One region of the uncultured Azonexus sp. genome, then DNA from elsewhere that is predicted to be linked to it. Evidence: predicted binding sites of a transcription regulator. Region 1 holds the regulator's gene; the other holds the start of a gene.

Evidence for each region. Region 1 encodes HrcA, which represses chaperone genes, less so after heat shock. Its sites were predicted from a motif close to TNTTAGCACTCNNNGNCNNNGAGTGCTAANA; they were not measured.
Region 2: a site for HrcA is predicted at 3,325-3,355, ahead of Q0799_RS10925 (co-chaperone GroES). Genes of this name have one in related genera too.

What each region holds. Positions count from the first base shown of each region.
Region 1 is NZ_CALJNI010000019.1:94,636-100,564, forward strand. It holds gene recN (DNA repair protein RecN) at 1-940, opposite strand, end outside; gene Q0799_RS13435 (NAD kinase) at 943-1,857, opposite strand; gene hrcA (heat-inducible transcriptional repressor HrcA) at 1,906-2,934, shown strand; gene hemH (ferrochelatase) at 2,934-4,037, shown strand; gene Q0799_RS13450 (VCBS repeat-containing protein) at 4,094-5,161, shown strand; gene Q0799_RS13455 (methyl-accepting chemotaxis protein) at 5,201-5,929, shown strand, end outside.
Region 2 is NZ_CALJNI010000015.1:36,150-42,078, forward strand. It holds gene Q0799_RS10910 (cation acetate symporter) at 1-790, opposite strand, end outside; gene Q0799_RS10915 (DUF485 domain-containing protein) at 787-1,104, opposite strand; gene groL (chaperonin GroEL) at 1,251-2,903, opposite strand; gene Q0799_RS10925 (co-chaperone GroES) at 2,951-3,241, opposite strand; gene Q0799_RS10930 (ammonium transporter) at 3,430-4,632, opposite strand; gene Q0799_RS10935 (murein transglycosylase A) at 4,789-5,929, opposite strand, start outside.

The DNA.
Region 1 (5,929 bases):
GCTTGCGCGCCTGGGCCATGACTGCGTCCATCCGCGCTTCGACTTCGGCCAGCCGCGACGGATCGAGATCGGCGCGGTCGGCATAGCGGCGCAACGTCGACACGGCGTCCGCCAACTCGGCCTGAACCGAACCGAGCAGCCCGGCGACCTCGGCCAGTGCCGGATCATAATCGGCCAACCCGGCCAACCGGGTGGCGACGCGGTCGATCTGGCGCTCGCAGGCGGCGTCGTCTTCGGCGAGCACGCCGAGTGCGTACTGGGCCCCCTCGATCAGGCTGGCCGCATGGCCGAGGCGGCGATGCTCGAGGTCGAGCTCGGCCCACTCGTCGGCGGTGAAAGCCAGCGCTGCCAGTTCGCCGACCTGCCATTCCAGTTGCTCGCGCTCGCGCAACAGTGCCGCCGCCCCTTCGCTCGCCATCCGCCAGGCCTGTTCCGCATCGCGCCAGGACTTCCAGGCACCGCCGACCTCGCGTACCAATTCGCCCAGACCGGCGTGGCCGTCGAGCAACTGGCGCTGCGCATCGGCGCGTAACAGCGACTGGTGGGCGTGCTGACCGTGAATATCGACCAGCCACTCGCCGACTTCGCGCAACTGCTGGACGGTCGCCGACGAGCCGTTGATCCAGGCACGCGAGCGGCCGTTGGCATCGACCACCCGGCGCAGCAGCAGTTCGTCGCCGGCATCGAGTCCGTTTTCGTCGAGCCAGGCAGCGACTTCGGGCAAGGCGGCAACGTCGAAGGTGGCGGCGATCTCGGCCTTGTCGCAGCCCGCACGGACGACGCCGGCGTCGCCACGCTCGCCAAGCGCCAGGGCCAGGGCGTCGATGAGGATCGATTTGCCGGCGCCGGTCTCCCCGGTCAGCGTGCCGAAACCGGCGGAAAATTCGAGTTCGAGGCGGTCGACGATGACAAAGTCGCGCAGAGTCAGGTGGCGGAGCATGCTTATCCCTTGGGCCGCTCGCTCCACTGCAGCTTTTGCCGCAGCATGGCGAAGTAGCTGTAACCCGGTGGATGCAGGAAACAGATGGTGTGTTCGGAACGGCGCAGACGGACGCTGTCGCCGGTCTGCAGGTCGAGCGTCAGCTGACCGTCGAAGTGCACCCGCGGGTCGTCGGCGTGAGTGACGCGCAGTTCGATGTCGGCGTTGTCATTGACGATCACCGGGCGGTTGGTCAGCGCGTGCGGACACAGCGGCACCAGCGCGATGCCGGTCAGCGTCGGATGCAGGATCGGGCCGCCGGCCGACAGCGAATAGGCGGTCGAACCGGTCGGCGTCGACACGATCAGGCCGTCGGAACGCAGGTTGTAGATGAACTCGCCGTCGATGAACAATTCGAATTCGATCATCCGGCCGATTGCACCCTTGTCGATGACGACATCGTTGAGCGCCATGTTGGTCGCCAACTCCTTGCCGTCGCGGATCACTTCGGCCGCCAGCAGCATGCGGTTCTCGCGCAGGAAACGGCCGTCGAGCAGGTCGTCCATGCAACTGAGCATGTCCTGGCGGGCGATGTCGGTCATGAAGCCGAGCCGCCCCTGGTTGACCCCGACCAGCGGCACGCAATAGCGGGCCAACCGGCGCGCCGCGTTGAGCATGGTGCCGTCGCCGCCAAGCACGATGGCCGCGTCGGCATGGGCGCCGATGTCGTTGAAGCCGCAGGTGACCCAGCGCGACAGGTCGACCAGCTTGCCGATATGTTCGGCGGTCTCGCGCTCGACGAAGACCGAGACGCCGCGCTCGTGCAGGTACTCGGCCAGACGCCGCAACGATTCGGCGATTTCCGGGCTGTGGTACTTGCCGACGAGGGCGATGGTTCGGGGTTGGCGCAGGCGGTTCATGGGTGCGAATTCTTGCATAAAAAACGGCTTGCCGTGCCGCCGCCGCTTTTGGGTAGAATCCACGCCATGCTTGATGATCGCTCGCGCACCCTGCTCAAGGCCCTGGTCGAACACTACATTGCCGACGGGCAACCGGTCGGCTCGCGCGCCTTGTCGAAATTTTCCGGCCTCGACCTGTCGCCGGCGACGATCCGCAACGTCATGGCCGACCTCGAGGAGGCCGGCTTCGTCGCCAGCCCGCACACCTCGGCCGGACGGGTGCCGACAGCGCGCGGTTACCGCCTGTTCGTCGACAGCCTGCTCACCGTGCAGCCGCTCGAAGCCCGCCAGATGGGCGCGATGGAAGAAGCCCTGCACGGCCTGCCGGCCAACCAGGTGATCGCCAACGCCTCGCAGTTGCTGTCCAACCTGACCCACTTCGCCGGTGTCGTCATCGCTCCGCGTCGTGCCGCCAACCGCATCCGCCAGATCGAATTCCTCAGCCTGTCCGAAAAGCGCATCCTGCTGATCATCGTCACCACCGACGGCGATGTCCAGAACCGCATCCTGACCAGTGACAAGTCTTACAGCCCGTCGGAACTGGTCGCCGCGGCGAATTACCTGAACCAGAACTTCGCTGGCCTCGATTTCGAGCAGATCCGCCAGCGCCTGGCGCACGAAATCCAGCAACTGCGTGAGGACATCAAGCCGCTGATGTCGCTGGCGCTCGAGGCCGGCGATGCGGCCCTGGCCGAAAATGCCCAACCCTACGTGATCAGCGGCGAAAAGAACCTGCTCGACGTCGAGGAACTGTCGTCGAACATGAAACGCCTGCGCCAGTTGTTCGACCTCTTCGAACAACGCTCCAGCCTGATGCGCCTGCTCGATATCTCCAACCGCGCCGAAGGCGTGCGCATCTTCATCGGCGGCGAATCCGGCATCGCCACGCTCGACGAATGCAGCGTCATCGCCGCCCCCTACAGCGTGGACGGCCAGGTGGTCGGCTCGGTCGGCGTCATCGGCCCGACCCGGATGGCCTACGAGCGTGTCATCCCCATCGTCGACATCACCGCCCGCCTGCTCACCTCCGCCCTTTCCGGCAAGAACGACAACTGATGCCCCGCTTCCAGCCCGAACCGCCGTACCGCCACGGCACGCCCGCCGGCACCGCCGTCATCCTGGTCAACCTCGGCACGCCCGAGGCGCCGACCGCGCCGGCGCTGCGCCGCTATCTCAAGCAGTTCCTCTCCGACCCGCGTGTCGTCGAAATCCCCAAGGCGCTGTGGTGGCTGATCCTGAACGGCATCATCCTCAATATCCGGCCCAAGAAATCCGCCGCCAAGTACGCCTCCGTGTGGACCGACGAAGGTTCGCCGCTGCGCGTACATACCGAACGCCAGGCCAAGCTGCTCAAGGGACTGCTCGGCGAGCGCGGCCACCGGGTCGAGGTCACCTGGGCGATGCGTTACGGCCAGCCCTCGGTCGGCGCCGTACTCGACCGCCTCAAAGCCGCCGGCCACCGGCGCATCCTGATCGTGCCGATGTACCCGCAGTACGCCGCCAGCACCACCGCCACCGTCGTCGACGAAGCCGCTCGCTGGCTGCTGCAGACGCGCAACCAACCGGAGATGCGTTTCCTGCGCAACTACCACGACGACGCCGGCTACCTGGCGGCACTCGAAGTCAGCGTCCGTCGCCACTGGCAGCAGGTCGGTCCACTGGCCGACGGCGACCGGCTGCTCATGAGCTTCCACGGCCTGCCGAGACGCAGCCTCGACCTTGGCGACCCCTACTTCTGCGAATGCCACAAGACCGGCCGACTGCTCGCCGAACGGCTTGGCCTGCGCGACGACCAGTACCAGATCTGCTTCCAGTCCCGCTTCGGCAAGGCCGAATGGCTGCAGCCCTACACCGCGCCAACCCTGCACGCCTGGGGTCAGGCCGGCGTCCGTCGGGTTGACGTGATCTGTCCCGGCTTCTCCGCCGACTGTCTGGAGACGCTCGAAGAAATCGCCCAGGAAGGCCGCGACGATTTCCTTGCTGCCGGCGGCAAGGAATACCACTACATTCCGGCACTCAACGAGGCCCCGGACTGGATTGCCGCGCTCGGCGACCTCGTCGAGCGCCACCTTGGCGGCTGGGAGACGAAGGCAGAAGACAATCCGCAAGCGCTCGCCAGAAGCCTGGACGAAGCCAGAAAATTCGGGGCCGCAACTTAATTTCCCGCCGCGCCTGCCGTTAACAATGTGTCTGATCACATTGCCGGGAGGCCAACATGAAAATCGCCAGTGCCGAACTGCAATTGGCCTCATCGCACAGCAGCATGCAGCGTCACGAGGTCAGCGAGTCGCTGCGTGCCTGGGTTGGCCCCCAGCGCCCCGATTTCGAAGGCCGGGGCGCGGCGGGTGATGCACCTGCCCGCCCCCTGGTGGTGATTTCCGAGGCCGGCAAGGCGGCAGCGGCGGCGTCAGCGGCCGACAGTATCGACAAGGAAATCGAGGACCGCATCGACGAAGATCCGCGCATGCTGCTGATGCGCCTGATGCTCGAGGCACTGACCGGCAAGTCGACCCGCATCTTCGACGCGCGCGAACTCGCGGATCGTTCCCGTCCGGTCGATGTTCCGGCCCCGCCGGGCAACGCCGGCGGCCAGAATGCGAACGCCCCGGCCGGTTTCGGCATCGAATACGACTATCACGAATCCTATACCGAGGTTGAAGCCACCAGCTTCACCGCCAGCGGCACCGTCAAGACCGCCGACGGCAAGGAAATCCGCTTTGACATCACCCTGATGATGTCGCGCGCCTATCACGAGGAAAGTTCGATCAGCCTGCGACTGGGTGATGCGGCGCGCAAGGTCGACCCCCTGGTTCTCAACTTCTCGGGCAACGCCGCCAGCCTGCTGGATCAACGCTTCTCCTTCGACCTCGACAGCGATGGCAAGGAGGAGCAGATTTCCCGCCTGGCCAGTGGCAGCGCCTACCTGGTCTTCGATCGCAATGGCGATGGCAAGATCAACAACGGCAATGAAATGTTTGGCCCGAATTCCGGTGACGGCTTTGCCGAACTGGCGCAACTCGACGACGACGGTAACGGCTGGATCGACGAGAACGACAAGGCTTGGCAGAAGCTTAGCCTGTGGCAACCCGATGAAAATGGTTCGGGCGAGTTGAAATCCTTGAGCGAAAGCGGCGTTGGCGCGATCGCGCTGGCGCGCGTGGCGACGCCATTTGACCTCAAGGGAAACACGAATACGCTTTTTGGACAAATTCGCACTTCAGGAATTTTTTTGCATGAGAATGGCGCTGCTGGCACAATCCAACAAATAGACTTGGCCGTCTGAGACAAACTGACCAAGTCGTCACAACAAGGGTTGATAAAAATGCCGCGCTTTGCCGACTTGAAAATCTGGGTTCGCCTGACTGCTGCCATCTGGGTTGTCCTCGCACTGATCTGGGCCGGAGCCATCGTCTGGATGACCAACGTCAATCGCGATACCGCGATCAACCAGGCCAAGGATTTCTCGCAGAGCATTCACGAAATGACCATGGCCGGCCTCACCGGCATGATGATCACCGGCACCGTCGATCAGCGCGAGGTCTTCCTCGACCAGATCAAGCAGCTGTCGATCATCAAGGACCTGCACGTTGCCCGCAGCGAAGCCGTGATCAAGCTGTACGGCCCGGACACCAAGAGCAACCGCGAACTCGACGCGCAGGAGCAGAAGGTGATGCGCGAAGGCAAGCCTTACATCGCCGTCGAACACGAGGGCGGCAGTTCCTTCCTGCGGGTGATCAACCCGACCAACGCCTCGTCCAACTACCTCGGCAAGGACTGCATCGTTTGCCACCAGGCTCCGGAAGGCACCGTTCTCGGTCTGGTCAGCATGAAGGTCTCGCTCGACTCGGTTGAGGCCGAAGTCGCCAGCTTCCGCCTGAAGATTGCCGGCGCCGCCCTCGGCGCCCTCGGCGCACTGCTGCTGATCATCTACTTCCTGACCCACCATTTCGTCACCGTACCGCTCGACCACCTGCGCAGCGGCCTGCGCGACATCGCCCGCGGCGAAGGCGACCTGACCCGTCGCCTGCCGGTCAAGGGACGGGACGAGGTC
Region 2 (5,929 bases), on a different contig from region 1:
CCTTGATCAAGCCGCCGGGTGCCATCAGCGCGTCCTTCAGCACATGCAGGTCGCTAGCCCGGGCAAACAGGGCCTCGGGGTTGAAGCCGACATGGAACATCACCGCCAGCGCCATCAGCGTGGTACCGGCGAGCAGGAAAACCGCCTTGTTGATCATCACCCAGGTCGTCGACGTCATGCCGCCGAGCAGCACGTACATCATCATCACGATGCCGACCATGATCACCGCATAGGCGTACTCCAGCCCGAACAGGATTTTCACCAGCTGGCCGGCCCCGACCATCTGTGCGGTCAGGTAGAAAAGCACGACGACCAGCGAACCGACCGCGGCGAAGGTGCGCACCGGACGTTGCGCGAAACGGTAGGCAGCGACGTCGGCAAAGGTGAACTTGCCCAGGTTGCGCAGGCGCTCGGCCATCAGGAAGGTGATCACCGGCCAGCCGACCAGCCAGCCGACCGAGAAGATCAGCCCATCGAAGCCGCTGACGAAAACCAGGCCGGAAATCCCCAGGAAGGACGCCGCCGACATGTAGTCGCCGGCAATCGCCAGGCCGTTCTGGAAGCCGGAAATCCCGCCACCAGGGGAATACAGGTCGGCCGAAGAGCGACTGCGCACGGTCGCCAGGCGCGTCATCCACAAGGTGGCGCCGACGAAGAAGATGAAGGTGGTGATCGCCGACCAGTTGGTCGGCTGGCGCGGCCCGAGGCCGACCGAGGGCATGGCCAGCGCGGCACCGGCAGTTGCCAGTGCGCAGGCAGCAAGAATCAGGAAACGGACGGACGGGCTCATTTCAATGCCTGGCGGCGGATTTCGGTCGTTTCGGCATCGAACTCCCGGTTTGCCCGGCGCACGTAGATGGCCGTCAGGACGACGGTGAGCACGATGATCGCCAGCCCGAACAGCACGCCGGTGTTGGTCGCCATGCCGTCAAATAGCGGCAGCGCCAGCCATTTCGGCGAGAAGGCCAGCACCAGGATGTAGGAAAAATAAGCCATGACGATCAGGGCTGCCAGGAAAAAAGCGAAGCGGTTCCGTTTTCTGACCAGGGCCAGAAATCGCGGATTTTCACGGATATGGCCGCAACTCGCAGCTTGCTTCTGCATGAAACCGACTCCATCGGACCACCGGCCCGGCGACGCAAAGGCCGCAAGAATAGCGCATTCCGGCGCATGTTGCGATGCCGCAAAAAGCGGGCGAAAAAAAGCCCCGCCGAAGCGGGGCCTTTGACTGGCGCGAGGCCGGCCGGGTATTACATACCCATGCCGCCCATGCCACCCATACCGCCCATGCCGCCCATGTCGGGCATGCCGCCGGCCGGCTTGTCTTCGACCAGTTCAGCCACCATGCACTCGGTGGTCAGCATCAGGCCGGCCACGGAGGCGGCGTTCTGCAGTGCGGTGCGGGTCACCTTGGTCGGATCCAGCACGCCCATTTCGACCATGTCGCCGTACTCGCCGGAAGCGGCGTTGTAACCGTAGTTACCCTTGCCGCGAACGACCTTGTCGACCACCACGGACGGCTCGTCGCCGGCGTTGGCAACGATTTCGCGCAGCGGGGCTTCGATGGCCTTGAGGATCAGCTTGATGCCGGCGTCCTGGTCGTGGTTCTCGCCCTTCAGGGTCTTGACCGCGGAACGGGCACGCAGCAGGGCAACGCCGCCGCCAGGAACGATGCCTTCTTCAACGGCGGCACGGGTGGCGTGCAGCGCGTCTTCGACACGGGCCTTCTTTTCCTTCATTTCGACTTCGGTGGCAGCGCCAACCTTGATCACGGCAACACCGCCGGCCAGCTTGGCCACGCGTTCCTGCAGCTTTTCGCGGTCGTAGTCGGAGGTCGCTTCCTCGATCTGCACGCGGATCTGCTTGACGCGGGCCTGGATCGAAGCTTCGTCGCCGGCGCCGTCGATGATGGTGGTGTTTTCCTTGGCGATCTCGACACGCTTGGCCTGACCCAGATCCTTCAGGTCAGCCTTTTCCAGCGACAGGCCGGTCTCTTCGGAGATCACGGTGCCGCCGGTCAGGATGGCGATGTCTTCCAGCATGGCCTTGCGACGGTCGCCGAAGCCCGGGGCCTTGACGGCAACGGTCTTCAGGATGCCGCGGATGTTGTTGACGACCAGGGTAGCCAGCGCTTCGCCATCGACGTCTTCGGCGATGATCAGCAGCGGACGCGAGGACTTGGCAACCTGTTCCAGCACCGGCAGCAGATCGCGGATGTTGGAGATCTTCTTGTCGAAGAGCAGGATGAACGGGTTGTCGAGCAGGGCAACCTGCTTGTCCGGGTTGTTGATGAAGTACGGCGACAGGTAGCCGCGGTCGAACTGCATGCCTTCGACGACGTCGAGTTCGTTGGCCAGGGACTTGCCGTCTTCAACGGTGATGACGCCTTCCTTGCCGACCTTTTCCATGGCTTCGGCAATGATGTCGCCGATCGAGGAATCGGAGTTGGCCGAGATCGAACCGACCTGGGCGATTTCCTTGGTCGTCGTGCACGGCTTGGAGATGGCCTTCAGCTCTTCGATGGTGGCGGCGACAGCCTTGTCGATGCCGCGCTTCTGGTCCATCGGGTTCATGCCGGCGGCAACGTACTTCATGCCTTCGCGGACGATGGCTTGAGCCAGCACGGTGGCGGTGGTGGTACCGTCACCGGCGATGTCGGAGGTCTTGGAAGCGACTTCCTTGACCATCTGCGCGCCCATGTTGGCGAACTTGTCCTTCAGTTCGATTTCCTTGGCGACGGAAACGCCGTCCTTGGTCACGGTCGGGCCGCCGAACGAACGCTCGAGCACGACATTGCGGCCCTTCGGGCCGAGGGTCACCTTGACCGCGTCGGCCAGGATGTTGATGCCTTCGACCATACGGGCGCGGGCGGAATCACCGAATTTGACTTCTTTGGCTGCCATGTGAATAGCTCCTGAAAATTGTTCTGTTGAAAGGTCGGATGCAGGAATTACTTCTGCAGCACGCCCATGATGTCTTCTTCACGCATGACCAGGACTTCCTGGCCATCGACCTTGACGGCCTGGCCGGCGTACTTGCCGAACAGGACACGGTCGCCGACCTTGACGTCGGGAACGATGTACTTGCCGGCGTCGTCACGCTTGCCCGGGCCGACGGCCAGCACTTCACCCTGATCCGGCTTCTCGCCGGCGGAATCGGGGATGACGATGCCGGAGGCAGTGGTACGCTCGGCTTCGACGCGCTTGACGATCACACGGTCGTGCAAAGGACGGATGTTCATGGATATCGCTCCTGTAGTTTTATCTGCAAAACACTGAAATTGGCCGGGCACGCGGCTGCGGCACCGGGACCGGCGCGGGCATCTGTTAGCACTCGTCGCCGGTGAGTGCTAATAATAGTGACGCCCTTGGCCGATTTCAAGGGCAGGGCGGAAGTTTTTTCTTTTCCGGCTTCCGCCCGCCTGGCGATTTACCAGCTCGGTTCGCGCTCCGGCGTCGCCGTGATGCGGTGGATGCTCAAGTCGGCACCCTGGTATTCCTCTTCCTGGTCGAGACGCAGGCCGAAAGCGCGCTTCAGGCCGCCATAGACGGCAAAACCGCCGAGCAGGGCGACGCCGATTGCCAGCAGGGTCATCAGCAGTTGCGACATGAAGGCGACGCCGCCGGCGCCGCCGAGCGCGGTGCTGCCGAAGATGCCGACGGCGATGCCGCCCCAGGCGCCGCACAGACCGTGCAGCGGCCAGACGCCGAGGACGTCGTCGATCTTCCAGCGGTTCTGGGTCAGCGTGAACAGGATCACGAACATCGCGCCGGCGATGGCGCCGATGACCAGCGCGCCCATCGGATGCACCAGATCGGAACCGGCGCAGATGGCGACCAGACCGGCCAGCGGGCCGTTGTGGACGAAGCCGGGGTCGTTCTTGCCGAGCACCAGCGCCGCCAGCGTGCCGCCGACCATGGCCATCAGCGAGTTGATCGCGACTAGGCCGGAAATGTTCTCGATGGTCTGCGCGCTCATCACGTTGAAGCCGAACCAGCCTACCGTCAGGATCCAGGCGCCGAGCGCCAGGAAAGGAATCGACGAAGGCGGATGCGCCGACATCCGGCCGTCCTTGGTGTAACGGCCATAACGCGCACCAAGAAGAAGCACCGCCGGCAGCGCGATCCAGCCGCCCATCGCATGCACCACGACGGAGCCGGCGAAGTCGTGGAAGGGCGCACCAAAAGTGGCCGTCAGCCAGTCCTGGATGCCGAAGGCACCATTCCAGGCGATCCCCTCGAAGAAGGGGTAGACGAAGCCGACCAGCATGAAGGTGGCCGCCAGTTGCGGGTAGAAGCGCGCGCGCTCGGCGATCCCGCCCGAAATGATGGCCGGAATCGCGGCGGCGAAGGTGAGCAGGAAGAAGAACTTGGTCAGTTCATAGCCGTTCTTCTCCATCAGCGTCTCGACACCGCTGAAGAAATGAACACCGTAGGCGATGCCGTAGCCGATGAAGAAGTAGGCAATCGTCGACACGCCGAAGTCGGTCAGGATCTTGACCAGGGCGTTGACCTGATTCTTCTTGCGTACCGTGCCGACCTCGAGGAAGGCGAAGCCGGCGTGCATGGCCAGCACCATGATGCCGCCCAGAAGAATGAACAATACGTTGCTGCCAGAGTGCAAAGTTTCCATGGGACCCCCAGAAAATAATCTGGGAGCCGGAAAAGCAAGCACCATTCCAGTGCATGAAATCCGTTTCAAATCAGTGCATTGGAAAATGCACCAAAACAAAACGCGCACCGCAAGCGTGCATGACGCGGGGCAAACGCCCCGGTATCGTGCATCAACTCAGTCGAGCGGATGTCCCGGCGGCAGCAGAACCCACATCCGGCCGTCCTGTTTCATGCGGCCGGCCAGGGCGCCCGGCTCCTTGCCGAAGCCCCAGAAGAAATCGGCGCGCACTGCACCACGGATGGCACCGCCGGTGTCCTGCGCCATCACCAGCCGGTTCAGCGGCTGCGCCGAATTGGGGCGCGTCGTCGCCAGGAAGACCGGCGCTCCCAGCGGAATCGAGCGCGGATCAATGGCGATGCTGCGCTCGGGCGTCAGCGGTACGCCGAGGGCGCCGATCGGACCGTCGTCGCTGGCCGGCATCTCGCGGAAGAAGACATAGCTCGGATTGCTGTTGAGCAACTCGTCGAGACGCGCCGGATTGGCCCGCGCCCAGGCCTGGATGCCCTGCATCGACGCTTCTTCCAGCTTCAGGTCGCCGCGCTCGACGAGCAGGCGGCCGATCGAACGATACGGATGACCGTTCTGGTCAGCGTAATTGACCCGCATCGTGCTGCCATCGGGCAGACGGATGCGGCCGGAACCCTGGATCTGCAGGAAGAACAGTTCGATCGGATCATCGACCCAGGCCAGCGTCTTCGCCGGCAATTTGTCATTGGCCAGGATGTCGCCGCGCGTCCAGTAGGGCACGACCTTGTTGCCCTCGACCCGGCCGCGCACGCGCTTGCCCTTGAGTTCCGGAAAAAGGTCGCCCAGTTCGATGGTCAGCAGGTTCTCCGGCACGCCATGCACCGGGAACGCAAAGCGCTTGCCCGGCGTGCGGCTGCCCAGCAGCAGCGGTTCGTAATAGCCGGTGACCATGCCGCTGACCGCCGACGTGTCGGCCGTCGACACCGCGTAAGGTTGCAGGCGGGCCTCGAAGAACTGGCGCACGGCAGCATCCGACTTGCCGTCGACCGCATCGATCCCGGTGCAGATCTCGCGCCAGAACTGACCGGTATTGCGCCGCTGCAATCCGCGACAGGACTGGACGAAGGCCGGCCAGGCCGCCGCATGCTGATCGGTCTTCCAGCCCGGCAGATCGTCCCAGCTCGCCGGCGAGAACACGCGCGAGAAGGCCGGCGGCTGCACCGGCGTTTCGACGGCCGGACACGCCGGGCAGGACGCGCAGGGCGGACAGGCCGGCGCCTTTTCTCCG